Regions from separate parts of the Bradyrhizobium sp. I1.14.4 genome, predicted to be linked through region 2. Evidence: predicted binding sites of a transcription regulator. Region 2 holds the regulator's gene; the other holds the start of a gene.
The links. Region 2 encodes HrcA, which represses chaperone genes, less so after heat shock. Its sites were predicted from a motif close to GTTAGCACTCNCNNNNNGNGAGTGCTAAC; they were not measured.
Positions count from the first base shown of each region.

Region 1 (14,705 bases), on a different contig from region 2:
CGCCGCTGGCGCGCAACGTGCGGTTCTATGGCAGCGCGGCGTCGGCCGAGCGCGCCGGCTTCCGGCCCTGCCTGCGCTGCCGTCCTGAGGCGGCGCCGTTCTGCCCGGCATGGAAGGGCACCAGGACCACCGTCGAGCGCGCGCTGGCGCTGGTCGAACAGGGCGCACTCGACCGCGGCAATGTCGCCGCGCTGGCCGATCGGCTCGGCATCGGCGCGCGGCATCTGTCGCGACTGTTTGCCGAGCATCTCGATGCCTCGCCGCTGCAGGTCGCGCTTTCGCTGCGCGTGCAGCGCGCCAAGCGCCTGATCGACGAGAGCGAGCTTCCCCTCTCTGTGGTGGCGCAGCGCGCGGGCTTCTCCAGCGCAAGGCGCATGAATGCCGCATTCGCAAAACTCTACGGCCGATCTCCTGTCTCGCTGCGACGGAAGCGGCCGCCAGATGTCACGACGCAATGATGGAGATCAGTAATGGCCGAGCGCTACGGCACCGTCAGTGCCAAACAGAAACTTAGGATGAGCGGCTTCGAATTCGTCCAGGGGCTCGCCAGTGGTGACCTGCCGCTCAACACGATCGCGCGGACGCTCGGTTATGACGTCACTGAAGCCGAGCACGGCCGCGTCGTCGTCACGCTGGTGCCGACCGACGCGCATCTCAATCCGGCAGGCACCGTGCATGGCGGTCTTACCGCGACGCTGCTCGACAGTTGCATGGGGCTTGCGGTGCAGTCGATGCTCGATGCCGGCACCAGCCAGACCACGCTCGAGTTCAAGATCTCGCTGGTGCGTCCGATCACGCCGGACACCGGCCCGATCAGGGCCGAGGGCCAGGTGATCAATTGCGGCCGCCGCATCGGCATCGCCGAGGGCCGGGTCACAGACGAAAAAGGCCGGCTGCTCGCCCATGGCACGACGACGTGCCTGATCTTCCCGGCTTGACGCGGAGCGTCGTGAAGAGGCTGCGCCGGCACTGCATCGAGGGATGCAATGCCGGCGCAGCCGGGAAGCAATTCGCCGCCCGGTCACCCGGCGTAGCGACTTGGCTCAGGCAAGCGGATGAGGCCGAGCTGCAGCATAGCGGTCAGCGCGTCCTCCTGTCCGAGCTCTTCGGCGATCCGTCCGTCGCGTACGCGCAGCACGGTCGTGCCGGCGAACGTCATCTTGCGGCCCGAGGCGGCCGGAAGCGAGCCGAGACGGAAGTCGCTGAATGCAGGCCCGGTGTGGGTGCCGCCGCCTTCCCAGCGGCCAACGACGAGGTCGCCTTCCGCGACGAGATCGCCGACGCCCCAGAAATTGAGATCCGGAAACGCTTCGCGAAACTCGGTCATGAACGTCATGACCGCGGCGCGGCCTTTCTTCGGTTCGTGCATCGGGTAGTGCACGACAATGTCTGGCGTGGCGAGCTCATCGATGATGCGCGGATTCCAGGGGTTGCCCCAAAACTCCTTGAACCACCGCCCTACCACGTTCTTGTTTTCCTCTGACATCGGATCGTCTCCATTTGCGCGTTGCCGGTATCGCGACCGGCGCTGTCTCGATGTGCGCAGTAGGCATTCAAAGACGCGCGTCGTGCCACCCGATTCCGGATCGGGCGTGCTGTCTGCCTTCAGGAGAAATTCCGCTTTGTCGATATGGCGCTTAGCGCACGTTCTCGAACGTCGTCGTGCGATCGGGAAGCGGGTGGTTCGCTGAACACGAACGCGAAAGCGTCTTCGCGATGACGCAGGAGAACATCATGCGTGACTTCGATGCGATCGCCGCGCTGCGTAGCGACGGGCTTCGCTCCGAGCTACGGGCGCTGCTTGATCGTGCAACGACGGAGCACAGCGCCGAACTGGTCGTCACAAGCGACGGGATGCTTCAGTCCGGTCCGGACGCCGTTCCACAGGCTGTGTGCGACAACGTTGTGCCGCTAAGGCGCAGCGCGGCCTGAAGCGCGCCTCAGCGCCACACCGACTTGTCGGCGTCCCAGCGCTGGCCTTTGAGCTCCTTGAGCAACGCGTCGATCGCGCCGTTGTCGTCCTTGGCCTCGCTGCCTTCCTCGTCGCTGCTGGAATCGTCGGACAGATTGAGCTTGGCGCCGGCGCCGTCGTCCGACGTCGACACGGTGGGGCTCGAGACCCACAGCATCAGCCTGTCCGAGCTCCCGGGCTTGTCGGGCGAGACGAGGGCGGTGACCTCGTAGTTCTGGGTGAGCCCGAGCGCAGGGTAGACGGCGCTCGGCCGCTTCAGCACCAGCTTGAGCTTGCCGGTGTTGGCGTTCCATGTCGCGGAGGCGGGCTTTGCGACAAGCGTCTTCGCCAGCACGCCCGCGACCGCGGATGCGAGCTTGTCCTTGTTGATTTTGTCGCCGTCGCGCCAATCGGCGGCGGCAAAGCGGATCGTGCGATCCATCTCGACTACGCCGCTGGTCCAGCCGGCCGCTGTCACGCCGGGCGCTGATTTCGCCTTGGCGAGCAGTGTGCTGGCGCGCTCGGGATCGACGGTGAGGTTGATGGTTTGCTCGCCGGAGCGCATCGCATCGCAGGTCACCGCGAGACTGCTGGTGCCGATCTCGACCGGCTCGCCCTTCAGGCTCTTGAGGAAATCCGCCGCCGCATCGAGCTTGACCCGCACGCCGATCGATTCCGGCGAGACGTCGGTGAAGTCCTTCGGCTGCGGCGTGATGCCGTCCTCGGTGGCCTGGTTGTCCTGGAATTCCTTCTCGCTGAGATCGGAATTGTCCGTCGAGGCGACCTCGGTCACGGTCTGGCCGATCGTGATCTGGCCGCGGAACTCAAAGCTGTCGCCGGTCTGCTTGCGGTTCAGCTTGACGGTGATCGGCTGCTTGTCGGCGACGCTCTGGGCAGTGCCGGAGAGCGTCTGGCCGTTCACGGCGAGATTGGCGACGAAGCGGTCCTTGCGGTCGGAGGTCTTGTCGGCGGGATAGCAGACGTCGAGCACCGCCGCGGTCACGGTCTTGCCCTGGCGGGTTTCCTTCAGCACGACGTCGGCATTGCCGTCCATCAGGCCATCGATCGCGGTGAAATAGCGTGTCTCGGGGCCGCCACCTGGTGCCGCCTTCGATTGCAGCTTCATCTGGGCGAGAGCAGGCGTCGAGGCGACGGCAAGACCGAGCAGCAGGAGCGGGAGCGCGCGCATACGATAAGTCCTCGAAGGGCAGAATCGGTTCCGTCGTAACTAGCAAACCTCTATGTCATTGGCCAAAAAAGAAGGCCACCTAACGGCGGCGGCGGTACGATTCGATCGGAACGGCTCCGGCGTGATCCAGGGTCATGCACGTTCGTCGGGTTCCTCGCCATTCTCCAGCCTGCCGCGCAGCGTACTCACGACGCGGCTGGTGGATTCGAGGTCCTTGATCGACAATCCGTCGGCGAGGCCGTTCACCCAGGGCAGCTGCAGACGCATGGCCGCGTCAAAGGCGTGCTGTCCCTTGTCGGTCAGCACAACGAGCTGGGCGCGGCGGTGGTGCGGGTTGGTCTCGAAGGTAACGAGCCCGTCCCGTTGCAGGTCGTTGACGATCCGCTGCACGTTCTGTCTGGCAGCGCCGAGATCGCGCGCCAGCCACGCAACCGGTTGCGGGCGTTCGGCGGTGACGATCGCGCCGAGGATCTGCCAGCGGGCGCTGGTCAGGCCGAGTCCCGCCACCATCCGGTCGCCGGCGGTGAACAGCAGGCTGTTGAGCCGGAACAGATCGAGAATCAGGTTGCTCAGGGCTTCGCCCGCCGGCGTTCGCTTGGTCTGCGGCATTTGTCACCATAAGTTGATATTGACATCATGATGTCAATATTCTATGTATCCATCGTAACGGAATGACATCATAGCACCATATTAATGGAGCCAACCATGCCGCAGATGCGTCCCCTGGACCCCGCATTCCCGATCGACCGCCAGCTCGCGGTCGATGCCACCAACGTCGTGCTCGTCAACGTCTTCACACTCGACAAGGCCGACGAGGAGACCTTCCTGAAGGCTTGGCAGGACGACGCCGCCATCATGAAGAGGCAGCCCGGCTTCATCTCGACGCAGTTGCACCGCGCAGTCGGCGACAGCCCGGCCTACCTGAATTACGCCATGTGGGAATCGACCGCCGCCTTCCGTGCCGCCTTCATGAACCCCGAGTTCAGGGCCAAGCTTTCGGCCTATCCGGCCTCGGCGGTGGCGTCCCCGCATCTGTTCCAGAAGGTGGCGGTGCCCGGTATTTGCGTTGCTTGAGTGACGATGGATCGAAATGGGTTCGGCCACGGATTCGGTTCAGCTCTCTCCAGCGGGGAGAGGTGGACCTCCGTTGCCGTTTCCAGCTCAACCTGATCTCATCATTCCTCAGGATGACGGAGATATTGTGCACTGCTCTATCCATGTCATTGCGAGCGAAGCGAAGCAATCCATCGCGCCGCAAGCGGAAAAAATGGATTGCTTCGTTTTGCTCTCGCAAACCGACATCAAGCAAGATGTCGATGGGAACGACATCGAGCTCGTCCGATAGACCCTGGTGAGCAGACATCCGCAGACCACTGGATGAGGTCTGAAAAGCGCCAACAGGCGACATTCGTGAAATGAAAAAGGCCGCCAACTGAAGCGGCCTCAGTGAATGGCTTCCAATTCCTTGGTTGCGAGAGCCGGCTCGACGCTGTTGCGAGCCCCAGGATCGATCTTCCAGTCCGGTACTACTAGTCGCAACGACGGACCCTGCGGACCGAACCGTCGTCACGCTCGATCGTGACGGTGCGGCATCCGCGATATCCGCGATCATATCCGTAGGCGCGATAAGCGGGTCGATCATAGTCCCGGTAGTAACGGGGCTCCGGGCCCACTCTCACGCCGCCGAGCGGAGTATCAACGGCAACTTGAGCTGACGCGGGCGCAATGGAGATCGGCGTGGCGATAGCGAAACCAGCAACCGCCAGCACACCAGCCAATAACAGAGTTCTCATAAGAGTTTCCTCCTGAGTTATTGCATTGCTTTCCAACATCCCAGGCAGGGCAAGGTTCCTGCGCGAAGTTCGGGCGGCTCAGACTTGGGTCGCCAGACTTGGATCGCCAGACTTGGATGCCAGCCTCGGATGGATACGGACAGAAGGCCGCCGCGCATGTTCCTGAACCAAAGGCCGACCCGAATGTCTGTTGAGGAATCCCGCGGCCCACAAAAAAGAAGGCCGCCCGGAGGCGGCCTTCGATCTCGATGCGGATGTGCCGACGGGGCTTAGAAGCCGCCCATGCCGCCCATTCCACCCATGCCGCCGCCGCCCGGCATCGCCGGCGCCGCGTCCTTCGGCAGTTCGGCGACCATCGCCTCGGTGGTCACCAGCAGGCCGGCCACGGAGGAGGCGTCCTGCAGCGCGGTGCGCACCACCTTGGCGGGGTCGATGATGCCCTTGTCGACCATGTCGACATAGTCCTCGGTCTGGGCGTCGAAGCCGAAGGTCTCCGACTTGTTCTCGAGGATCCTGCCGACCACGATCGAGCCCTCGACACCGGCGTTCTCCGAGATCTGGCGGACCGGAGCTTCGAGCGCCTTGAGCACGATGTTGATGCCGGCCTGGACGTCGGCATTGGGGTTGGTGAGACGGCCGACCGCCTTCTTGGCGCGCAGCAGCGCGACGCCGCCGCCCGGCACGATTCCTTCCTGCACCGCGGCGCGGGTCGCGTTCAGCGCGTCCTCGACACGGTCCTTCTTCTCCTTGACCTCGACCTCGGTCGCGCCGCCGACCTTGATCACGGCAACGCCGCCGGCGAGCTTGGCAAGGCGCTCCTGCAGCTTCTCACGGTCGTAGTCCGAGGTGGTTTCCTCGATCTGCGCCTTGATCTGGCCAACGCGGGCGTCGATGTCCTTCTTCTTGCCGGCGCCCTTGACGATCGTGGTGTTCTCCTTGTCGATCACGATCTTGCCGGCGCGGCCGAGCATGTTGACCGTGACGTTCTCGAGCTTCATGCCGAGGTCGTCGGAGATCAGCTGACCGCCGGTCAGGATCGCGATGTCCTCCAGCATCGCCTTGCGGCGATCGCCGAAGCCCGGCGCCTTGACGGCGGCGACCTTGAGCCCGCCGCGCAGGCGGTTGACGACCAGCGTCGCCAGCGCCTCGCCCTCGACGTCCTCGGCGAGGATCAGCAGCGGCCGGCCGGACTGCACCACGGCTTCCAGCACCGGCAGCATCGCCTGCAGGCCGGTCAGCTTCTTCTCGTGCAGCAGGATGTAGGCATCCTCGAGCTCGGCGGTCATCTTCTCGGCGTTGGTGATGAAGTAGGGCGACAGATAGCCCCGGTCGAACTTCATGCCCTCGACGATGTCGACCTCGGTCTCGAGCGACTTGTTCTCCTCGACGGTGATGACACCCTCATTGCCGACCTTCTGCATCGCCTGCGCGATCATCTTGCCGATCGCGGCGTCGCCATTGGCCGAGATGGTGCCGATCTGGGCGACTTCGGAGGAGGAGGCGACCGGCTTGGCGCGCTTCTCGATGTCCTTGACCACGGCGGCGACCGCGGTGTCGATGCCGCGCTTGAGGTCCATCGGGTTCATGCCGGCGGCGACCGACTTGGCGCCCTCGCGGACGATGGCCTGCGCCAGCACGGTCGCGGTGGTGGTGCCGTCACCGGCGGTGTCGTTGGTCTTGGAAGCGACCTCGCGCAGCATCTGCGCGCCCATGTTCTCGAACTTGTCGTCGAGCTCGATCTCCTTGGCGACGGTGACGCCGTCCTTGGTGATGCGGGGGGCGCCGAAGCTCTTCTCGATCACGACGTTGCGGCCCTTCGGGCCGAGCGTCACCTTCACGGCATTGGCGAGCACGTCGACACCGCGCAGCATGCGGTCGCGGGCGTCTCCGGCGAATTTTACGTCCTTGGCAGCCATTGTCTTGAACTCCTGTCAGCTTTGAGAAATGCGCTTGCCGCTTCCGCGTTCGTCATCGCCGGGCTTGACCCGGCGATCCATCTTTCGAAGAGCGATGGATGCCCGGGTCATCTAGCGCGAAGACGCGCTTCGCGCTTCTGCCCGGGCATGACGACGAACGGGGTACGGCCGCCGCGCAGTTGAATGGCAATTAAGCCAGCACGCCCATGATGTCGGACTCTTTCATGATCAGGAGCTCCTGGTTGTCGAGCTTGACCTCGGTGCCCGACCACTTGCCGAACAGCACGCGGTCGCCGACCTTGAGGTCGATCGGGATCAGCTTGCCGGCCTCGTCGCGGCCACCCGGGCCGATGGCGACGATCTCGCCCTGGGACGGCTTCTCCTTGGCCGAGTCGGGAATGATGATGCCGCCCTTGGACTTCTCCTCGGCATCGATACGCTTGACCACGACGCGGTCATGCAGTGGGCGGAAGGTGGATTTAGCCATGACGTTCCCTCTTGGAGGCTCGGTTTCAGGTCCGGTTCATCGAGGCCGGCGTTGGATGCCGGCCCGGTCGGCGCCAGGCAGGACGCCCGGCGCAGTTAGCAATCGTGGTGCGAGAGTGCTAATTGTGGGCGGGGAAATATGGCTTGGCGCAGTTTCTGTCAAGCAAACGGGTTAAGGCCTTGGTGAGGCCAATATAGGATGGTGGACCAGAAACCAAATCGTAGCGATGACGTAATTTTGTCAGACGTCATTGCTCCGCCTTTAGTTTTACGCTTGGCTGCAGGACGGGTGCGGCCGGGGACATAGTCGGGGGATGCATATGATCACGTCACTCAACGCGCGATTGGTCGCACGGTTCGCGGCTGTCTCGGCGCTGACGACACTGTTGGGGGCGTGCGGCAGCATGAGCCTGCCGTCGTTGTCGTCGAACCCCGGGCCGGCGCCCGCCGAACCGGGGGTAGCCCCGGAGATGCCTGCGAGCATCCGCCCCGACGAGATCGTCGGCCGTTGGGGTCTCGCCTCGTTCCAGAATCCCGCCGACCGCGCCCGCACCGAGGCCGCCGCGCGCGGCCAATGCAAGCAGCCTTACGTGATCGGCGCCGGCCAGAACGGCGGCGTCATCATGCATCTGGCTGACCAGGCCACCCCGCAGGAACTGCGGCTGAAGGGTTCCCCTGGAGGCAAGAACTATATCGGCCCGCCAGGACCTACGCCCGGCGAGCAGGACCGCGAGATCATCTCGTTCGACGGTCGGGTCTTGATCACCCGCTTCGTCGACAAGGACGCCGCCGTACGTTACGGCAACATGGTCTATGTCCGCTGCGCGCCACGGGCGTGACGGGGCGGAGCACTTCAGCATCAGATAGTGCCACATCGGCAGTGCACCTCTCCCCTTGTGGGAGAGGTCGGATCGCATCGACCGATGCGATCCGGGTGAGGGGTGTCTCTCCGCGAGTGACCCTCTCATTCCGAGTTCGCAGAGAGACCCCTCATCCGGCGCCATAACCGATGCGAAGCATCGGAGACGGCGGCTGCGAGGCCGCCTATGCCACCTTCTCCCACAAGGGGAGAAGGGAAGAGGGACCGCCGACAGGGCAAACAAAAACGCCGGCCCCAAGGGCCGGCGCTTTTTCGTTTTGATCCGACACAGACCTCAGTTGAACATCGCGTCGATGTCGTCCTGCGAGGCGTGGCCGGCGTCGCCGTCGAGCTTCGGGCCGTTGAGCAGGCGGGCATCGCCCTCGCGGCTGTCGACGATCGCCGGGGCATGGGTCTTGATGGCGTCGACGCCGCCCCAGATGTTCATCATCTCGTTGATGTGCTGCTCGATGAACTTCATCGTGTGCATCACCTTGCTGATGCGCTGGCCGGTGAGGTCTTGGAAATTGCAGGCCTCGAAGATCGAGACCACGCGCTCCTGAATATCCTCGCTGAGCCGCTTCTGCTGGTCGGGCGTGACGTTGCTCGCCAGCGCGGTCGCGGCCTGGTCGATCGCCTCGACCGCTTCGAGGATCTGCTGGGTGGCCTGCTCGGTGCCGCCGACCACGGCGCCGAGCTCGCCATTGACCTTGGCCATCTCCTCGCCGTTGAAGCTCTTGCCGTGCAGCACGGCGATCTCGCGCTTGGTGCGGCTGATCGCGTCGTGGATCAGGTCGAGCTCGACCTTGAGCTTCTCGCACTGTTCGACCTGGGCGCGGTAGGTCTCGAGCAGTGCGTGCGTTTCAGCGACCTCGCGGGCGACGGCGGCATCGACGCTGTCGCCGGTACGCTGCGCAGGCGCCGCGGCCATCTGGGCGCGGATCGAGCGAAGCTCGGCCATGATCTCGCGATGCATCGGACCGAGATCGGCGGCGCCGGCAACTTCCGGCTCCAGCATCACAATCTCGTCCATCGCCTGCTCGACACGAAAACGCTTACGCTTCACTGACATGATTTCATTCCCGCCCCTTCACTGCAGTCCGTTCTAGGCGGAGCGGATTTAACGTCAGGTTCACGCGGAACAGTTTGCGCGGACAGCGCGCGAGCGTCGCGACACCGCTGATTAACCATGTTGCCGCGGCGTTCATGCAAAATAAACGCTACCCGACAAAACCGCACGCCATTGCCGACGTGGTGAATCCAAACGGCCGATCCGTTTACCAAACCGATGCGGTTTTCATTGCTTATTGACCACGTGCAACGGCGCCGTCTGCGCCCTCGCGAAACAAGTCACGACGAAACCAGTACAGAGTACGTCGATGTTCAGGAAAACCACGCTTGCGCTGCTCGCCGGCGCCTCTTCGCTTATTGCAATTCCCCATCCCGCCATGGCGATCGACGCGTCGGCTCCGTCCGAGCCCAACGTGATCTACGCCAACCAGGGCGCACCGCAGCCGCCGATGCGCACCGCCTATGTGCAGCCGCAGCGCTCCAACATGGGCGGCGGCTTCATCGAATTCCTGTTCGGCGATGCGCCATCGTCGCAGGGTTATTCGCCGCGGCCGATGTATCAGCAGCAGCCCGGCTATTACGGCAATCGCCAGTTGCCGCCGATGGATCCGCAGCAGCAGATGATCCGCCAGCAGGAAGAGGCGGCGGTCGATCCGACCCAGCGTCCGTTCGATCCCAGATATGAAAAGCAGCTGGTCGACTATCAGGGCAAGGAAGGCGCCGGCACCATCGTCGTCGATACGCCGAACAAATTCCTCTATCTGGTGCAGGGCGAAGGCCGGGCGCTGCGCTACGGCATCGGTGTCGGCCGGCCCGGCTTCACCTGGGCCGGCGTCAAGACAATCTCGGCGAAGAAGGAGTGGCCGGCCTGGACGCCGCCGCCGGAAATGCTGGCACGCCGTCCCGATCTGCCGCGGCACATGGAAGGCGGCCCGGAGAATCCGCTCGGCGCCCGCGCGATGTATCTCGGCTCTTCGCTCTATCGCATCCACGGCTCCAACGAGCCCTGGACGATCGGCACCAACGTCTCGTCCGGCTGCATCCGGATGCGCAACGAGGACGTGATCGACCTCTACGGCCGCGTCAATGTCGGCGCCAAGGTCGTGGTGATGTGAGGTGGTTTTGAAGCAGCTGCCCCAAAGATGGTGTCGTCCCGGCGAAAGCCGGGATCCATAACCACAGGCGGTTGTTACCGAGAGAAGCTGTAGCCCCGGCCGTATCAAATCTCGCACGGTTGTGGTTATGGGTTCCGGCTTTCGCCGGGACGACGGAATCAAAACGGCCGCTCGATTGGAGCGGCCGTTGTCGTTTCAGCGATCGCGTTTACGCGTAATCGCTGTTGTCGTCGCCGCCGTTGTCGTCGAAGTCGTCGGCGTCTTGATCATCGTCACTGTCCCGGTCGGCCTGCGCCTGATCGAATGCGCCGGAGCGCGAGCCGCTGTCATTGTCGCGGCTGGACGAGCCGACATCGTTGATCCCGGCGTCACGCGCGAGATCGCTGGACGACTGGTCGCCGCCCCAGGGACGCGAGCCGCCGCCGAGATTGCCGGCATCGGCGAGCGACTGGTGGCTGCCGCCGCCCATCATGCCGCGGATGCTGGAGAGCAGGAGCCCGCCGCCGACCACGCCGGCCGCGGCCGCAGCCGCGGTGCCGAGGAACGAGCCGCCACCGCTGCCGGGAGCGCCGCCGCCGAAGGCCGGGGGCTGCGGGCCGCCATAAGGTTGACCGTATTGCTGCGGCGGCTGGCCATAGCCGCCTGCCTGTTGCATCGCCTGGCCCGAGTTCCAGACCGGGCGGCCGCCGGCAATATCGGGCGCGCGCACCGGCGGCACCGAGCCGTGCGGCTGCTGCCCCTGTCCGAAGATCGCGTCGCGCATCGAATCGAGGAAGCCGCCGCCTTGCTGCTGGCCGCCCTGCTGCTGGCCGACCGCGGCCTCGAGCTCCTGGATCCGATCATGGGCGCGCTTCAGCGCCTCGTCCTGCACCAGCGCGGTTTGCACCAGCGCGTAGACCGCATTGGGCGCGCTGCGCAGGCCCTGCATGATCGCGGACATGGCCTCGCCGTCGCGCGGGGCATTCTCCAGCTTGGCGAGCCGGTCGAAGAGATCGTCGATCAGTTGGCGTTCTTGCGGTGTCATGGCGTTCTCCATCGCGTCGATCGAATCGGCGCGCGGCTCATGTAGGACGGGGTTTGTGGCGCAAGGAGTGGGGGCCAGGATTAAATTTATGTATGCGACAATACGACCGGAGGGTTTTCGTGGACCTTGTCAGGCCAGTGTAACTTTATTCAGGGCCAGCAGCGCGGAGAAGTCCTCGCCTGCGAGATAGGCATGTTCGGTCTCGCGCGGCGTCGTCAGCGGGTCGAGGTTCTTCAGTGTTTCATCGACGAAACCGGGATGGCACATCACGAGCCCGTCCTCCGGCATGCTGTCGAGGAAGCCCTGCATCAGCGCCGCGAATTCGCTGCTGCGCGCGAAATCATAGGCGCCGGCAAAGGCCGGGTTGAAGCGCAAGCCTGATCGCTGAGCCTTGATCCGGAATTGCGTGCTGAGCACGTTCAGCACCAGCTCCTTCGGCGCCGCCAGCTGGCGCACGAGCGGGCCTTCGCGTCCGCACTGCCGCACCCAGGCGTTCGGCGCGCGCTCCTTCACGGCGCGCAGGAACCCGTCACGCACCTGCGGGAACAGCTGTGCGTGCTGATGGCCGTCGACGAAATCGGGCGCGCGGCCGAACAGGTCGTGGAAGGCGTCGAGCTGCGCCAGCACCTCGGCATGGATCAGCTCGGCGTCGAGCCGATGCATCAGCCCGGCGCGCAACAGCCTTGGGAAGGGCAGGAACATGTCGCCGTCGAGCGGGCGGAAATGCATCGTCAGCGGCCGGAACGGCGCGGTCAGTGTCACATGCAGCCCGATCGCGCAGCGCGGGCTTTTCGCCGCCGAGGCCATGAGCGCGGCGGCAGCCTCGCGGCCGATCGCCGGCGTCACCACCATCACCGACGTTGCATTGAGGCGGCCGCGCTCGATCAGATCGCGGATCGCGCGATTGACGCCGTCGCTCAAGCCGTAGTCGTCAGCACACAGCCAGATCCGGCGGCGCGGCGTCGAACCGTTCATTCGGCGGCGGTCCGCTCGGTGGCGCTTTGCGCCGCGCCGCCGTCGGCGTGCTTCTCGGTGTGCTCGGCAACGAAGTAGATCGGCCGCGCCTTCAGCTCGGAGAGGATCTTGCCGATATATTCGCCGACGATGCCGATCATGATCAGCTGCACGCCGCCGATCGTCATCACGCCGATCATCAGCGACGGATAGCCGGGGACCTGCTTGCCGGTGGTCAGCACTTCCCACAGGATCGAGAGACCGAACAGGAAGGCCGCGCCGGCGAGCAGCGCGCCGAGCAGGCTGGCAAAGCGCAGCGGCGCCACCGAGAACGAGGTCAGGCCCTCGATCGACAGGCCGATCAGCCGGCCGGCGTTGAAGGTGGTGACGCCATGCGCGCGCGGCGCCGGCTCGTAGTCGACGCGGATCTGCCTGAAGCCGATCCAGCTGGCGAGGCCCTTGAAGAAGCGGTTGCGCTCCGGCAATTGCCGCAAGGCCGCGGCCGCACGCGGCGACAGCAGGCGGAAGTCGCCGGCATCCTCGGGGATCTGCTGCCGCGCGCCCCAGTTGATCAGCGCGTAGAAGCCGCGCACGGCAAGCCGCCGCAACGCCGATTCGTTGTCGCGATGCGCCTTCGCCGTGTAGACCACGTCGTAGCCGTCATTGATCCAGTGTGCGACCAGCTGCTCCACCAGATCAGGCGGATGCTGGCCGTCGCCATCCATGAACAGCACGGCGCCGCGGCGGGCGTGGTCGAGGCCGGCCATCAGCGCAGCCTCCTTGCCGAAATTGCGCGACAGCGACACCACCTGCAGGTCCATGGTGTCGGCGGGAAGGCCGCGGGCGATCGCCAGCGTGTTGTCGGCGCTGCCGTCGTCGACATAGATCACTTCGCAGTCGAGCCCGTAACGGGCGCGCAGCGTCTTCGCGAGGCCGATCAGCCGCTCGTGCAGCGCCACAAGCCCCGCGGCCTCGTTGTAGACGGGCACGACGATCGACAGACCCTGCGCGGCGGCGGTCTTGGCGGTTGTGGTCAGGCTGGAAACGTCAGAGCCCAGCATCATCGGTCAGATTCCAGAACTAGAGCGTTTTCCAGCGAAGTACGGTTCCGGTTCGCGTGAAGAAAACGCGTCAAAACGACAGAGCATGAACACAATATGGTACCGCGGGGTAGCTGTCGCCAACATGAACGGCGCCGCCCGCTCATTGTCGCAGGAACGCCTCGAGCCTGCCGAACAGCGGGTTCTCGCGGTCGAACACATAGTCCAGCGACACCACCGACACGGTTTCGGCACCATGTTCGCGCAGGAAGCTGCCGAGCGCGTAAAGCTTGCCCGGTGGGCAGTGCAGCGTAAGCATGCCCGACGAGGTCGGGCCGCCGAACGGGGCGACCACGCCGAAGCGGTTATGCGCCTCGGACAGCAGCGCATCGTTGCAGCCGGCAAAGCGGGTGCGGACCTCGCGATACTTGCTGGCGCGGGCGCGCGCGGCGATGTGGTCGAGGATGACGCGCGCGGCCTCGCGGGCGCCGGTCGACCAGTCGGCATCCCGCGACGCAACGAGATTGGCCTGGCTGCGCAGCATCACGCCGTCGTCCAGCACCTTGAGCCCGTTGGCGGCGAGCGTTGCCCCTGTGGTCGTGATGTCGACGATCAGTTCGGCGGCGCCGGCCGCGGGTGCGCCTTCGGTGGCGCCGGCGCTCTCGACGATACGGTAGTCGCCGACGCCGTGCTTCGCAAAGAAGCCGCGCGTCAGATTGATGTATTTGGTCGCGACCCGCATGCGGTGATTGTGCTGCTCGCGGAAGCCGGAGGCGACGTCGTCGAGATCGGCCATGGTGCGGACGTCGATCCAGGCCTGCGGCACCGCGACCACGACATTGGCAAAGCCGAAGCCGAGGCCTTCGATCATCAGCACGCGCTTGTCGGCATCCGGAATGCTCTCGCGCACCAGATCCTCGCCGGTGACGCCGAGATGCACGGAACCGCGCGCCAGATTGGCCGCGATCTCGCTCGCCGAGAGATAGGCGATCTCGACATTGTCGACGCCTGCGATGATGCCGCGATAGTCGCGCGCACCGCCGGCCTTCGACAAGGTCAGCCCGGCGCGGGCGAAGAAGCTTTCCGCGTTTTCCTGCAGGCGCCCCTTGGAGGGAACGGCGACGACGAAGGGCGTGCTCATTGGACGCCTCCGTCGGCACCGGCCTTGCCATGCCGGGTCATCGCCTCGATCCAGACCGAGAAGCCGACCGCGGGGATCGGATTGACTGATCCGAGCTGCGTCATCAGCCCGTCGTAGCGGCCGCCCGCGATCAGCGGCTCGGCGCCGTTGCCACTGGCGTGCAGCT
Region 1 covers NZ_JBNDLA010000005.1:341,860-356,564, forward strand. Annotated here, with positions in the region: gene ABIB78_RS13810 (bifunctional transcriptional activator/DNA repair enzyme AdaA) at 1-458, shown strand, start outside; gene ABIB78_RS13815 (PaaI family thioesterase) at 471-938, shown strand; gene ABIB78_RS13820 (ester cyclase) at 1,022-1,486, opposite strand; gene ABIB78_RS13825 (hypothetical protein) at 1,735-1,932, shown strand; gene ABIB78_RS13830 (hypothetical protein) at 1,941-3,140, opposite strand; gene ABIB78_RS13835 (MarR family winged helix-turn-helix transcriptional regulator) at 3,273-3,749, opposite strand; gene ABIB78_RS13840 (antibiotic biosynthesis monooxygenase family protein) at 3,846-4,214, shown strand; gene ABIB78_RS13845 (hypothetical protein) at 4,231-4,485, shown strand; gene groL (chaperonin GroEL) at 5,203-6,849, opposite strand; gene ABIB78_RS13855 (co-chaperone GroES) at 7,040-7,336, opposite strand; gene ABIB78_RS13860 (hypothetical protein) at 7,656-8,174, shown strand; gene ABIB78_RS13865 (protein phosphatase CheZ) at 8,490-9,266, opposite strand; gene ABIB78_RS13870 (L,D-transpeptidase) at 9,574-10,380, shown strand; gene ABIB78_RS13875 (DUF2076 domain-containing protein) at 10,589-11,404, opposite strand; gene ABIB78_RS13880 (ChbG/HpnK family deacetylase) at 11,534-12,379, opposite strand; gene ABIB78_RS13885 (glycosyltransferase family 2 protein) at 12,376-13,422, opposite strand; gene hisG (ATP phosphoribosyltransferase) at 13,562-14,539, opposite strand; gene ABIB78_RS13895 (ATP phosphoribosyltransferase regulatory subunit) at 14,536-14,705, opposite strand, start outside.
Region 1: the regulator HrcA is predicted to act here: its motif matches at 7,431-7,459, upstream of ABIB78_RS13855 (co-chaperone GroES).

Region 2 (14,705 bases):
CGCGGGCACAGACCTCCTGCGTCACGTCGTAGAGTGCGCGGGCGGTCGCTTCGTCCGGCGTCTGCAATTTGCCGGCAGCATGCAGCCCGAAGAACGGCGTGCCTTCCTCGATCGTGAGCTGATAGAGCGACAGATGCTCGGCCGCTTCCGAGATCGCCTGCTTCAATTCATTCGCCCACATCTGCGGCGTCTGGTCGGGGCGGGCGTAAATCAGATCGAACGAGTAACGGTCGAATGCTGAGCGCGCAATCGCGACCGCGTCGAGCGCCTCGCGCGCGGTGTGCAGGCGGCCCAATGCCTTCAGCGAAGCATCATCCAGCGCCTGCACGCCGAGCGACACGCGATTGACGCCGGCCACGCGATAGCCGCGAAAGCGCGTCGCCTCGACGCTGGTCGGATTGGCCTCGAGCGTAACCTCGACGTCGCGCGCCACCGACCAATGCTTGCCGATCGCATCGAGCACGGCGCCGACGGTCTGCGGCTGCATCAGTGAGGGCGTGCCGCCGCCAAGGAAGATCGAGGACACCTCGCGTCCCGGCACCCGCGCAGCGGTCGTCTCGATCTCGCGAGCGAATGCGCGCACGAAGCGCTCCTCGTCGACGGGCGCATGCCGCACGTGGCTGTTGAAATCGCAATACGGGCATTTTGACAGGCAGAACGGCCAGTGCACGTAGACGCCGAAGGCTTCTCGTTCAGCGGCTTCTCGTTCAGCGTGGCTCAAGGCAGATCTCCGCGAGCTTCACGAAGGCGCGGGCGCGATGCGACAGGCCGAGCCCGAGCGGCGGCAGGCCGTGCTTCTCGATGCTGGTCATCTCGCCGAAGGTCCGCGTATAGCCGTCGGGCAGGAACGCCGGATCGTAGCCGAAGCCGGCGGTGCCGCGCGGCGGCCAAACCAGGGTTCCATCGGCGCGGGCCTCGACTTCCTCAAGGTGATCGTCCGGCCAGGCCACGCACAGCGCAGAGACGAAATGCGCCTTGCGCTGCTCCGGCGCGGTGGCGCCGCGCTCCTGCAGCAGCCGCTCGATCCGCGTCATCGCCGCCATGAAGTCATTGCCCTCGCCGGCCCAGCGTGCCGAGTAGATCCCGGGCGCGCCGTCGAGCGCGTCGACCACGAGGCCGGAATCGTCGGCGAAGGCCGGTAGTCCCGCCGCTTTCGCCGCCGCGATCGCCTTGATCGCTGCATTGGCCCGAAAGCTGTCGCCGGTCTCCTCGGGCTCCGCCAGATCGAGCTCGCCGGCCGACACCGCCTCGACGCCGTGCGGCGCGAGCAGTTCCCGCATCTCGGCGAGCTTGCCGGGATTATGGGTGGCGATGACGAGCCTTCCGGTGATTCGGCGATGCATAACCAATCTGACTACGCCACCGCGATCTTTTGCAAGTCGACCAGACGCGCGACACCTTTGCGCGCCAGTGCCATCAGCGCCAGGAATTCGCCTTCCGAGAACGGCGTCTTCTCCGCGGTGCCCTGCACCTCGATGATCCGGCCGTCGCCGGTCATGACGAAATTGGCATCGGTCTCGGCTTCGGAGTCCTCGGCGTAATCGAGATCGAGCACCGGCGTGCCCTGGTAGATGCCGCAGGAAATCGCCGCCACATTATCGCGCAACACGTTGGTCTTCAGCATGTTGCGGGTCTTCATCCAGTTGATGCAGTCGGCCAGTGCCACCCAGGCACCGGTGATCGAGGCGGTGCGGGTGCCGCCGTCGGCCTGGATGACGTCGCAATCAACCGTGATCTGGCGCTCGCCGAGGGCCTCGAGATCGACGGCCGCGCGCAGCGAGCGGCCGATCAGCCGCTGGATCTCGACGGTCCGGCCGCCCTGCTTGCCGGCGGAGGCCTCGCGGCGGGTGCGTTCCAGGGTGGCGCGCGGCAGCATGCCGTATTCGGCTGTGACCCAGCCACGGCCCTGGCCCTTCAGCCACGGCGGCAACCGCTCTTCCAGCGTGGCGGTCACCAGCACGTGGGTGTCGCCGAATCTCACCATGCAGGAACCCTCGGCATATTTGACGACGCCGCGTTCGAGCGACACGGGACGCAGTTCATCGGGCGCACGGCGGCTTGGCCGCATGAAATCCTCCAAAAATCCGAGAGATATGGCTGGGCGTGCTTGTAGGAGGGGGAAGGGGCAGCGGCAAGAGTTTTCGGCCCCCGGTATGGTCCGGTGCCAGGGGGCCGAATGCATGCTTGTCACCGGCCTCCCGGAGCGACAGATTAGGCAGCAATTGTGAAGGACTGGAGTGTGACTCACCACGATCCGATAGGCCTGATTGCGCCGCATGCCGGGCTCGCCCAGCTCAATGAGCGTTCGCGCGACATTTTTCGTCAAATCGTCGAAAGCTATCTTGCGACCGGCGAGCCGGTCGGCTCGCGCAACATCTCGCGCCTGATCGCATTGCCGCTGTCGCCGGCCTCGGTCCGCAACGTGATGTCGGATCTCGAGCAGCTCGGCCTGATCTATGCGCCGCATACCTCCGCCGGCCGGTTGCCGACCGAACTCGGCCTGCGCTTCTTCGTCGACGCTCTGATGCAGGTCGGCGACCTCACCGAGGCCGAGCGTCAATCGATCCAGACCCAGCTTGCCGCCGTCGGCCGTGCGCAATCTGTCGAGGCGGCACTCGGCGAGGCGTTGACGCGGCTGTCGGGGCTGACCCGTGCCGCAGCAGTAGTGCTGACGCAAAAGTCGAATGCGCGGCTGAAGCACATCGAATTCGTGCGGCTGGAGCCGGAGAAGGCGCTGGTGGTGCTGGTCGGCGAAGACGGCCAGGTCGAAAACCGGGTGCTGGCGCTGCCGCCGGGCGTTCCATCCTCGGCGCTGACGGAAGCGACCAATTTCCTCAATGCGCGGATCCGTGGCCGGACGCTGGCCGAAGCGCGGCTCGAGCTTGAGACGGCATTGACGCAAAACCGCGCCGAGCTCGACCAGCTCACGCAAAAGGTCGTTGCGGCCGGCATTGCAAGCTGGTCCGGCGGCGAGAGTGAGGACCGGCAGCTGATCGTGCGCGGTCACGCCAATCTGCTCGAAGATCTGCATGCGCTCGACGATCTCGAGCGGATCAAGTCGCTGTTCGACGATCTCGAGACCAAGCGCGGCGTGATCGATCTGCTCGGCCGCGCCGAGCGCGGCGAGGGTGTGCGGATTTTCATCGGCTCGGAGAACAAGCTGTTCTCGCTGTCGGGTTCCTCGACCATCATCGCGCCATATGGCGACGCCCAGGGCCGGATCGTCGGCGTCCTCGGGGTGATCGGACCGACACGGCTGAACTATGCGCGGGTGATCCCGACCGTCGATTATGCCGCGCGGATCGTCAGCAAGATGCTGGGCGGCTGACCGGACCGGATTTCGCTTTCATTTTGCACCCAGGTCGGAGATCCCTGTTCCCGAAACCGGTATGTTGCGCTTGATTTTCGCCGCTTAAAGCACGATATCCCGGCAAGCAATCCCCAAGATTTGAACCGACGCGAGTTTTCGAGAAGGCAAGCCATGACCGATCCGAACCGGGCCAACGACAACACCGAAAATTCGGCGCCGACGGGTGAGCCCGTGGTCTCGAAGCCCTACATCATGCCTGACGATCCCGAGGCGGGATCAGCGGAGGCGCTAACCAAGGAACTCGCCGAGGCGCGCGACCGGACATTGCGCACGCTGGCCGAGATGGAAAATCTCCGTCAGCGCACCCGCCGTGAGGTCGCCGACGCCAAAACCTACGGCATCACCGGCTTCGCCCGTGACGTGCTCGACATCGCCGACAATCTGCAGCGCGCGCTCGACGCCGTGCCGGCCGAGACCAAGGAAGCAGCCGATCCCGGCCTGAAAGCGCTGATCGAAGGCGTCGAGCTGACCGAGCGCTCGCTGCTCAACACGCTGGAAAAGAATGGCGTGAAGAAGTTCGATCCGATCGGCGAGAAATTCGATCCGAACTTCCAGCAGGCGATGTTCGAGGTGCCTGACGCCTCGGTGCCGTCGGGCACCGTGGTGCAGGTGGTGCAGGCCGGCTACATGATCGGCGAGCGCATCCTGCGTCCAGCGCTGGTCGGCGTCTCCAAGGGCGGCGCCAAGGCCGCCCCAAGCGCCGACATCACGGTCTGATCGGTCCGACGCCGGTTGCGAAGGTGTGAGCTTGCTGCCGTGGCTTCACGACAGCGGCTTCTCATCAGCCTTCGGCCAATAGGTGCCGAAGCTCCAGAGATTTCCTTCCGGGTCGCGGCAGGCAAAATCACGGCTGCCATAGTCGGTCTCGCGCAGTTCCAATTCGATCTTTGCGCCCGCCGCCCTGGCCTTCGCATGCAGGGCGTCGGGATCGTCGACGGCGATGTAGATTGAATCTGTGCGTCGGCCGGTGAGATCTCCAACCAGCCCGCCATAGGCATCGTCGCGGCTCTGGCCCAGCATCAGCATCGAGGAACCATAGGCAAGCTCGGCGTGGTGGATCACGCCGCCGTCGCGGTAGACGACGTGCTCCGTGAATCCGATCACCGTCGTAAGCCAGGCGATCATCGACTCAGCATCCTTGCAGCGCAGGGTCGGATAGATGCGGGGCGGTTCGATGTCGTGCGTCATGGTAGCTCACCTCCTTGGCTGATGGCGCCACTCTGCATGAGCCCATGCGGCTCCGGCTTGAAGGTTTGTTACCAGTCCGGCAGTGCGTCGTCGGCGTGAACCAGCCGGTGGTCGGTCAGCGCCTGGCGCCGCGCCCAGGCGGTTGGCGGCTCTCCGGCGAATTCGACGAACTCGCGGGCGAGATGGGCCTGGTCGGCATAGCCGCTTTCCGCCGCAACTCCCGCCCAGCCAAGTTTGGATCCGCTTTGCGCCAGCCGGCTCGCCCGATGAAACCGCATCATGCGTGCCAGCGATTTGGGCGCGAGGCCGAACTCGGATCGAAACCGGTCGACCAGATGCTTGCGGCTCCAGCCGATTTCGTCAGCCAGTGCCGTGATGCGGGCGGCCCCGGCCGAGCGTGCCAGTCTTCGATAGGCGAACGCGACTTCGGGGGACGGCGTGTGGCCAGCGCGGCTGAGCACGAAGGCCTCGATCAGGTCGAAGCGGCGCTGCCAGCATGCCACCGCGCCGAGCTGCTCGCGCAGACGGCGGCCATCATGGCCGAGCACATCGTCGATATCGACCATGCGCCCGACCAGATCGGTCACCGCGCCGCCGAAGAAGCTGTAAGCGCCGAGCGGGGTGAAATCCACCTGCACGCAGGCGGCCTGGCCGTCGGATTCGATGTAGACCGGCCCCGCATGCAGGCCGGCGGCGAAGCTCGATTGACTATCGGCCGCACCGGGTTCGCGTGAAAGCGCGATCAGAAACGGCGAGCCGAAACTGACGATCAGTGGGACGATGAGCGGCGCAGTCTGGCGCTGCGCGAACCGGCCGGTCGCGGTCTCGCGATAACCCGTGATCCGGACGATCAGGCCCGCCATCCGTGGCGATGGCAGGCGCTGCGTGAGATCGAATGCAATCGGTGACGTGGACTCGGCCATGCGGATCTCGCGCGCGGCGGCGGTCAGGCGATATCCGACGACTGGATGCGCTTGACGCCGGCCTTGGCCATATCGGCCCAAGCCTTGGCGAGCGATCCTTGCGTGTCGATGCCGCGGCAGGCGTCTTCCACGACATAGGTTTCGAAGCCGGCCTTGCGCGCATCGAGCGCGGTCCATGCCACGCAGAAATCGGTGGCGAGCCCGGCCACGAAAACCCGCTCCACCTTGCGTGCCTTCAGATAGGCGGCGAGCCCGGTGGTGGTCTTGCCGTCGGCCTCGGTGAACGCGGAGTAGCTGTCGACGTCCTTGTGAAAACCCTTGCGGATGATCAGCTCGGCCTGCGGGATCGCGAGTTCCTTCGACAGGGAGGCGCCGTCGGTGCCCTGCACGCAGTGGTCCGGCCACAGCACCTGCTTCCCATAGGCGAGGTCGACGGTCTCGAACGGCTTCTTGCCGGAATGGGTCGAGGCAAAGGAGACGTGTCCGGGGGTGTGCCAGTCCTGTGTCATCACCACATTGGCAAAGCTCTTGGCGATCCGGTTGATCACCGGCACCACTTGCTCGCCATCCTTCACCGCAAGGCTGCCGCCGGGCAGGAAGCAGTTCTGCACGTCGATCACGAGCAGTGCGGAGCCATCGTCGGGTTTGATCGCAGCCGCCCGGAGACGCCTTGGAACCGCAGTCGCCAGCGCCAGCGTACCGAGGCCTGCAACAATCCGTCGTCGATCCAACATCGCGCCCCTCCTCGCTTTGATAACCGCGCGAGGAAGCTAGTTCCGTTCGGGGACCTGCGAAAGTCCGATTTTCGCAAGAGCCCGATCAGCCGCGCGGCTGGATGCCGTCGCGCACCGCGCGGAAGCGCGGGAAGGCCTTCTCCCAATCAGTGCGCGGCGAGCTACCGATGACGCGCATCGATGTTTGCGCGCCGAACCGCAGCCACTGCACGATGGTCACCGGGGTGTTGTCCTTGCCGCTGACGGCGTCGATCCGCGTCTCGAAGCCGGGCTGCCCGTCGATCCGGATCGGTTCGGACATGGTGATCCGCCCGTCGCGCACGCCGGGGATCGTGGTCGCGATCTGCTGGGCAAAGCGGCCGCGATCATCGGGCGTGGCTGGGGCCGAGCCGATGATGCCGAGAAGCATGAAGGGCTTGGTCTCAAGGGCCCTGTCGTCGCCGTCGGCCATCAGCAACGCGGCGCCCGGCGCCAGCATGCGAACATTCTTGAAATCGCTGAGCTCGGTGACCTTGAACGGCATCATGCCGAGCTGCTCGTCGACCGGCACCTCCTTGCGGATTTCGGCGGAGGCGAACATCTGCCGTACGGCGTCGTCGGTGTAGATCTTGCTGGCGTTCTCCGGCACCTGCACCGCGACATAGCCGGAGAAGGTCGGTCCCGGCAGGATCATGGAATAGCGCCGCACATTGATGGCGCCGTTGCGCGCGCTCTCCACGGTGTAGTAGGCAAGGCCAGCCGGCGTCTCAAGGCTCTCCGGCTTGATATTTCCGGTGCCGCCCGGGTTGGCCTTGAAGGCGCTCGCGACCTCGGTATAGGCGTCCGCTGGCAGATCGGCGATCAAGACCTTCACGCCCTGATCCTCCGTCTCGAAGCCGATGAATGACTTGGCACGGACGAGGCCCACCAGCGGTTTCATCCCGACATGTGCGCCAGGCGGAAACACCGCGTCGGCGGCAAAGCCACGACAGGTAGCAGCAATCAGCAAGGCAACCGCAACGAGAACTCGAAAAGGCGTCATGGGGGATTCTACCGGTTTTGCTGGGTGGCCGCGCAACGGGGCCGGTGCAGGGCTGGATGGCCTCTTTCAGTCGGACCGCTTTTAGCGGTTTTGATGACCCTGCAACAGGCCGCCAAATCTCCGCTCCGGGCCTGCAGGCCCGATTCCATCGGCTTTTCGCCCTGATTGGCAGGCACTTTCCAGTTTCCCGACGTTTCCGCGATCGGCCGCCAGCGGCCAAACAGCGCGCCCTCGACCCGTGCGCCGCTCTCGCATACGACGTTTGTAAGCGTTCACTCAACAGCGCTGACGTCGCGCGGCGGACGTTCGCGGTCGACGGCGGGCGTCATCATTGCCGATTTGTTAACTTGGCTCGGGGTTGAACCGGCACTGGAGCCCGGCTGACACAATCTTTCAAACGTCAGTCTTTTCAGGCCTCAACGTTGCGTCCAGTCCTTGCGGGCAGGACCCTCTCTCCTATATCAGGCTCACCGTCGCAATATCGCGAGTATGTGAACGTCTGGGGGTTCGGTACGGAGCGCCGTCAGGGCCCAACCAACCTGCCGTAGCAAAGAGGATATGAAAACCATGGGTAAGGTCATTGGGATCGACCTCGGCACCACGAATTCGTGTGTCGCCGTAATGGATGGCAAGAACGCCAAGGTGATCGAGAATGCCGAGGGTATGCGAACGACGCCGTCGATCGTTGCCTTCACCGACGATGGCGAGCGCCTCGTCGGACAGCCGGCGAAGCGCCAGGCGGTGACCAATCCCGAGCGTACGTTCTTTGCGGTGAAGCGCCTCATCGGCCGCCGCTATGACGACCCGATGGTCGAGAAGGACAAGAAGCTCGTTCCCTACAAGATCGTCAAAGCATCGAACGGCGACGCCTGGGTCGAAGCCGACGGCAAGACCTATTCGCCCTCGCAGGTCTCGGCCTTCATTCTGCAGAAGATGAAGGAGACCGCTGAGGCGCATCTCGGCCAGAAGGTCGACCAAGCCGTCATCACCGTTCCTGCTTATTTCAACGACGCGCAGCGGCAGGCCACCAAGGACGCCGGCAAGATCGCCGGTCTCGAAGTGCTGCGCATCATCAACGAGCCGACGGCTGCCGCGCTCGCCTATGGCCTCGACAAGTCGAAGTCCGGCACGATCGCCGTGTACGACCTTGGCGGCGGCACCTTCGACGTCTCGATCCTCGAGATCGGCGACGGCGTGTTCGAGGTGAAGTCGACCAACGGCGACACCTTCCTCGGCGGTGAAGACTTCGACATGCGCCTGGTCGGCTATCTCGCCGACGAGTTCCAGAAGGAGCAGGGCATCAACCTGCGCAACGACAAGCTCGCCTTGCAGCGCCTGAAGGAGGCCGCTGAAAAGGCCAAGATCGAGCTGTCGTCGACCACGCAGACCGAAATCAACCTGCCGTTCATCACGGCTGACCAGACCGGTCCGAAGCATCTGACGATGAAGCTGACCCGCGCCAAGTTCGAGGCGCTGGTGGCCGATCTCGTCGAGAAGACCATCGAGCCGTGCCGCAAGGCGCTGAAGGATGCCGGCCTGACCGCCGGCGAAATCGGCGAAGTGGTGCTGGTCGGCGGCATGACCCGCATGCCGAAGATCCAGGAAGTGGTGAAGCAGTTCTTCGGCAAGGAGCCGCACAAGGGCGTCAATCCCGACGAAGTCGTCGCGATCGGTGCTGCGATCCAGGCCGGCGTGCTGCAGGGCGACGTCAAGGACGTGCTGCTGCTCGACGTGACCCCGCTGTCGCTGGGCATCGAGACGCTGGGCGGCGTGTTCACCCGCATCATCGACCGCAACACCACGATCCCGACCAAGAAGAGCCAGGTGTTCTCGACCGCCGAAGACAATCAAGGCGCCGTCACCATCCGCGTCTTCCAGGGCGAGCGTGAAATGGCGGCCGACAACAAGATGCTCGGCCAGTTCGACCTGATGGGCATTCCGCCGGCTCCGCGCGGCATGCCGCAGATCGAGGTGACCTTCGACATTGACGCCAACGGCATCGTCAACGTCTCGGCCAAGGACAAGGCGACCGGCAAGGAACAGCAGATCCGGATCCAGGCCTCCGGCGGTCTGTCCGAGGCCGACATCGACAAGATGGTCAAGGACGCCGAGGTCAACGCGGCCGAGGACAAGAAGCGCCGCGAGGCCGTCGACGCCAAGAACCACGCCGATGGCCTGGTTCATTCGACCGAGAAGGCTCTGGCCGAACACGGTTCGAAGATCGCCGAGACCGAGCGCCGTGCGATCGAAGACGCCGTCAGCGACCTCAAGGAAGCGCTGAAGGGCGACGACGCCGAGGCGATCAAGGCCAAGACCAACACGCTGGCGCAGGCTTCGATGAAGCTCGGCGAGGCCATGTACAAGCAGCAGGCCGAGGCCGACGCGGCCAAGGACGCTGCGAAGGATGACGTTGTCGACGCGGAGTTCACCGAGGTTGACGACGACAAGAACAACAAGAAATCTGCTTAAGCGCGGGTTTGCGATCATGACCCTCACACCAAAGAGCACGCGACGCGTCTCGGAGGAGTGGGGGTCATTTTTCTTTAAGGCGATCGCTGCATCTTCCAGACAGGCGCAATCCTTGACGCAATCCTTGGCGATCGCGACGAACTTCGGACGGAATTGAAGGATGTCCACCAAGCGCTGCTATTACGAGACCCTCGAGGTCGATCGGAACGCGGACGAGACCAAGCTGAAATCGGCTTTCCGCAAACTCGCGATGAAATGGCATCCGGACAAGAATCCGGGCGACGCCACCAGCGAAGTCCGGTTCAAGGAAATCAACGAAGCCTATGAGGTGCTGAAGGACGGCGACAAGCGCGCCGCCTATGACCGCTTCGGCCATGCCGCCTTCGAGCAGGGCATGGGTGGTGGCGGCCCCGGCTTCGGCGCCGGCTTTGCCTCATCGTTCTCCGACATCTTCGAGGATCTGTTCGGCATGGCCGGGCAGCGCCGCGGCGGCGGCCGCGAACGCGGCGCCGACCTGCGCTACAACATGGAGATCACGCTCGAGGAGGCCTTCCAGGGCAAGACCGCGCAGATCGAGATCCCGGTCTCGGTCACCTGCGAATCCTGCTCGGGCACCGGCGCCAAGGCCGGCACCAAGCCAAAGACCTGCTCGCATTGCGGTGGCGCCGGCCGTATCCGGCAGGCCCAAGGCTTCTTCACGCTGGAGCGAACCTGCCCCGGCTGCCAGGGCCGCGGCCAGATGATTGAGGACGCCTGCACCTCCTGCGCCGGTTCCGGCCGGGTAACGCGCGAGCGCACGCTGTCGGTCAACATTCCCCCGGGAGTGGAGGACGGCACCCGTATTCGTCTCGCCGGCGAAGGCGAGGCCGGTGTCCGCGGCGGGCCGCCCGGCGACCTCTACATCTTCCTGTCGCTGACCACGCACCAGTTCTTCCAGCGCGACGGCGCCGACCTGCACTGCCGCGTGCCGATCTCGATGGTGACCGCAGCGCTCGGCGGCGAATTCGAGGTGCCGACCATCGACAAGGGCAAGACCAAGGTGAAGGTGCCGTCCGGCACCCAATCCGGCCGGCGATTCCGCATCGCATCAAAGGGCATGCCGGTGCTCCGCTCGCGCCAGACCGGCGACATGTATGTCCAGGTTATGGTCGAAACGCCGCAGAATCTGACCAAGAAGCAGCAAGAATTGCTGATGGAGTTCGAAAAACTCTCGTCCGGCGCTACTCAGCCGGAGGCCGCGGGTTTCTTCTCTAAGGTCAAGGACTTCTTCGGAAACCGCGCCGCCCAGTAATTGTCGTCATGCTTGACCGTAACGGCTCTGACATATACGTCTTTGTGACTGTTTTCTGACAACCACTCGGTTGTGCGGTCCCGCCTGGAAGCGACATGCCCCTGCAATCGTCCGTGCGTGCGTCGAAGAAACCCCTCCGTCTCGACGACGAGGTTCGTTTTCTCCGTTCATGGATCGAGAAGCCGCTGCATATGGGCGCGGTAATGCCGTCCGGACGGCTGCTTGCCCGTACCATGGCGCAATATGTCGATCCCGAGGCCGAAGGGCCGGTTGTCGAACTCGGACCCGGCACCGGGGCGATCACCAACGCGCTGATCGAGCACGGCGTCGATCAAAAGCGTCTTGTCCTGGTCGAATACAATCCCGGCTTCTGTGCACTGCTGCGCGAACGCTATCCGCAGGCCAAGGTGGTCCAGGGCGACGCCTACGCGCTTCGTGACGCGCTGTGGGATGTCCTGAAGACTCCGGCCTCGGCCGTGGTCTCCGGCCTGCCGCTGGTCACCAAGCCGATGCTGACTCGTTTGAGGTTGATCCGCGACGCCTTCCAGGCGCTCGCGCCCGGCGCGCCTTTTGTTCAGTTCACCTATTCGGTGGCGCCCCCGATTCCGAAGTCGCTGCCGGGCGTGTCCACAGAGGCCTCCGAGCGGATCTGGATGAACCTTCCGCCCGCGCGGGTCTGGGTGTATCGCAAGGGCTGACGCGTATTCCGCAAGAGCGGGTGCCGGTTTTGCGCATGGAATACGCGCAGAACATTAGCTAAGAGCATTTTCAGAGAAAATGCTCGGCCGGTGCCGTCGCGCTGGACGCGTGCCCTAACCGCGATTTCAAAATGTCCGCACTGAAAATCCTCGTGATCCCCGGATCGCTTCGATCAGGCTCGCTCAACGCGAAGCTGGCCGCCGTGCTGGTGCAGGAGCTCGCGCAATCCGGCGCCGACGTCACTCGCATCTCGCTCGGCGATTTCCCGCTGCCGATCTATGACGGTGACCTGCAGGCGAGGTCGGGGGTGCCGCAGCATGCCGTCAATCTGAAGCGGATGATCGGCGCCCATCATGGCGTGCTGATCGTGACGCCGGAATATAATTCCTCGGTGCCGGCGCTGGTGAAGAACACCATCGACTGGGTGAGCCGCGTGCAGGATCCGCACGAGACCCGCGGAGAGGTGTTCCACGGCCGCGCCTTCGCGATCGCGGCGGCATCCGGCAATCGGCTCGGCGGCACCCGCGCGCTGGCGGCGCTGCGGCTGATCCTGACGGCGTGCCACGCCACCGTGATCCCGAACCAGCTCGCGCTGTCATTCGCCGAGCAGGCCTATGACGATATGGATCATCTAAAACACCAGGCCGACATCGACGCGATGCGAGCGTTGGTGCGGCAGCTGATCGACCATTCTCAACGCATGATGTGAGGTGACATGCCGCCAGCCAAGATCGCTCCAAGAGACCGGTTGATTGTGGCGCTCGACTTGCCATCCGTCGCCGCAGCCGAGGCGATGATCGACAGGCTCGGCGACAGCGTCACCTTCTACAAGATCGGCTATCAGCTCGGTTACGCCGACGGCCTCGCGCTGGCGAAGCAGCTTGCAGCCGGCGGCAAGAAAGTCTTTCTCGATCTCAAGCTGCATGACATCGGCAACACGGTCGCGCGCGGGGTCGAAAGCATCGCCGGTCTTGGCGCGGCCTTTCTCACCGTGCACGCCTACCCGCAGACCATGAAGGCGGCGGTCGAGGCGCGCGCAGGCTCCGGCCTGAAGATCCTCGCGGTGACGGTGCTGACCTCCTACGACGACGCGGACCTTCACGCGGCGGGCTACCGTCTCAACGTCTCCGATCTCGTCGAGGCGCGCGCCCGGCAGGCGCAGGCGCTCGGTGTCGACGGCCTCGTCAGCTCGCCCGAGGAAGCCGCCGCCTTGCGCAAGATCGTCGGCGATCAGATGAACCTGGTGACGCCGGGCATCCGCCCGGCGGGCTCGGCGACCGGCGACCAGAAGCGCATCATGACGCCGGCCCGCGCCATTGCCGCCGGCGCCGACTATCTGGTGGTCGGACGTCCGGTGATGGAGGCAGCCGATCCGAAGGCCGCCGCCGAAGCCATTCACACCGAAATCGCCCAAGCGCTTGCCTGAACCAACAACAAGGGAGAAGAGAGATGGCGAAAGGATACTGGATTGGACGCGTCGATGTTCATAATGAAGAGGGCTACAAGCCCTACATGGCGGCCAACCCCGCCATCTTCCAGAAATTCGGCGGCAAGTTCATCGTGCGCGGCGGCAAGTTCACCGGCGTGGAGGGCCAGAGCCGCTCGCGCAATGTCGTGATCGAGTTCCCGGACTACGACACCGCGCTCGCTTGCTACAATTCGCCCGAATACCAGGCCAACATCAAGGTGCGGCAGCCGCATTCGATCGCCGATCTCATCATCATTGAGGGGCACGACAGCCCGTAGCCCGGACATCGGGGCAGCCGCTCGCTTGCCGGAACAGCCGTGGATGTCGCCCGTTTAAGCATAATTCCAGCCCGGAAAAGCGGTTTCCCCTTTTCCGGCTCATGCTTTATACGGCGGTGAGAGGTGAGCCATGGCTGACATGCGTCTGATTGTTGCGGGAGCCGGCGGCCGGATGGGCCGCACGCTGACGCGGGTGATTTCCGAAACCCCGGGGGCGGTGCTGGTCGGCGCGCTGGAGGCGCCGGGCTCGGAGCTGCTCGGCAAGGACGCCGGCGTACTTGCCGGCCTTCCCGCCAATGACGTCGAGCTGTCGGCCGATCTGTGGTCGATGTCGGCCGGCGCCGACGGCATCCTGGATTTCACCGTGCCGGCCGCGACCATCGCCAATGTCGCGATCGCGGCCGAGCGCGGCCTGGTCCATGTCATCGGCACCACCGGCCTGTCGCAGTCCGACGATGCGGTGATCCGCAGCGTCACCGATCGCGCCATTGTGGTGAAGTCGGGCAATATGAGCCTCGGCGTCAATCTGCTCGCAGTGCTGGTCAAGCGCGTCGCGCAATCGCTCGACCAGAGTTTTGACATCGAAATTCTCGAGATGCACCACAAGTCCAAGATCGATGCGCCGTCGGGCACCGCCCTGATGCTCGGCGAAGCCGCCGCGGCGGGACGCGGAATCGCGCTGGATCAGCATTCGGCGCGCGGCCGCGATGGCCTGACCGGCGCGCGGCGTGCCGGCGATATCGGCTTTGCCTCGCTGCGCGGCGGCACCGCAGCGGGCGATCACAGCGTGATCTTTGCCGGTCCCTCGGAGCGCATCACGCTGTCGCATCATGCCGAGGACCGCGCGCTGTTCGCGCAGGGCGCGCTTAAGGCGGCGCTGTGGGCGCACGGCAAGAAGCCCGGCATGTATTCGATGACCGATGTTCTCGGATTGAGCGACTGAACCGCTCGACGGGACAAAATCCAGCCAAGCGAAAACGGAATCTGAAATGAGTGATCGTCTTCTTGTGCTCGTTCGTCATGGTCAGAGCGAATGGAATCTGAAGAACCTGTTCACCGGGTGGAAAGACCCTGATCTCACCGAGCAGGGCGTTGCCGAGGCCAAGGACGCCGGCCGCAAGCTGAAGGCGCAGGGCCTGTCGTTCGACGTCGCCTTCACCTCCGACCTCACCCGCGCGCAGCACACGCTGAAGCTGATGCTGGCCGAGATCGGCCAGACCGGATTGCCGACCACGGAAAATCTCGCGCTCAACGAGCGCGACTA
Region 2 covers NZ_JBNDLA010000021.1:54,250-68,954, reverse strand. Annotated here, with positions in the region: gene hemW (radical SAM family heme chaperone HemW) at 1-721, opposite strand, end outside; gene rdgB (RdgB/HAM1 family non-canonical purine NTP pyrophosphatase) at 708-1,343, opposite strand; gene rph (ribonuclease PH) at 1,355-2,068, opposite strand; gene hrcA (heat-inducible transcriptional repressor HrcA) at 2,240-3,328, shown strand; gene grpE (nucleotide exchange factor GrpE) at 3,482-4,087, shown strand; gene ABIB78_RS29955 (VOC family protein) at 4,133-4,558, opposite strand; gene ABIB78_RS29950 (helix-turn-helix domain-containing protein) at 4,627-5,481, opposite strand; gene pncA (bifunctional nicotinamidase/pyrazinamidase) at 5,505-6,215, opposite strand; gene ABIB78_RS29940 (hypothetical protein) at 6,301-7,236, opposite strand; gene dnaK (molecular chaperone DnaK) at 7,804-9,705, shown strand; gene dnaJ (molecular chaperone DnaJ) at 9,866-10,996, shown strand; gene ABIB78_RS29925 (class I SAM-dependent methyltransferase) at 11,092-11,694, shown strand; gene ABIB78_RS29920 (NADPH-dependent FMN reductase) at 11,826-12,404, shown strand; gene pyrF (orotidine-5'-phosphate decarboxylase) at 12,411-13,121, shown strand; gene ABIB78_RS29910 (DUF1330 domain-containing protein) at 13,145-13,441, shown strand; gene dapB (4-hydroxy-tetrahydrodipicolinate reductase) at 13,572-14,384, shown strand; gene ABIB78_RS29900 (2,3-bisphosphoglycerate-dependent phosphoglycerate mutase) at 14,431-14,705, shown strand, end outside.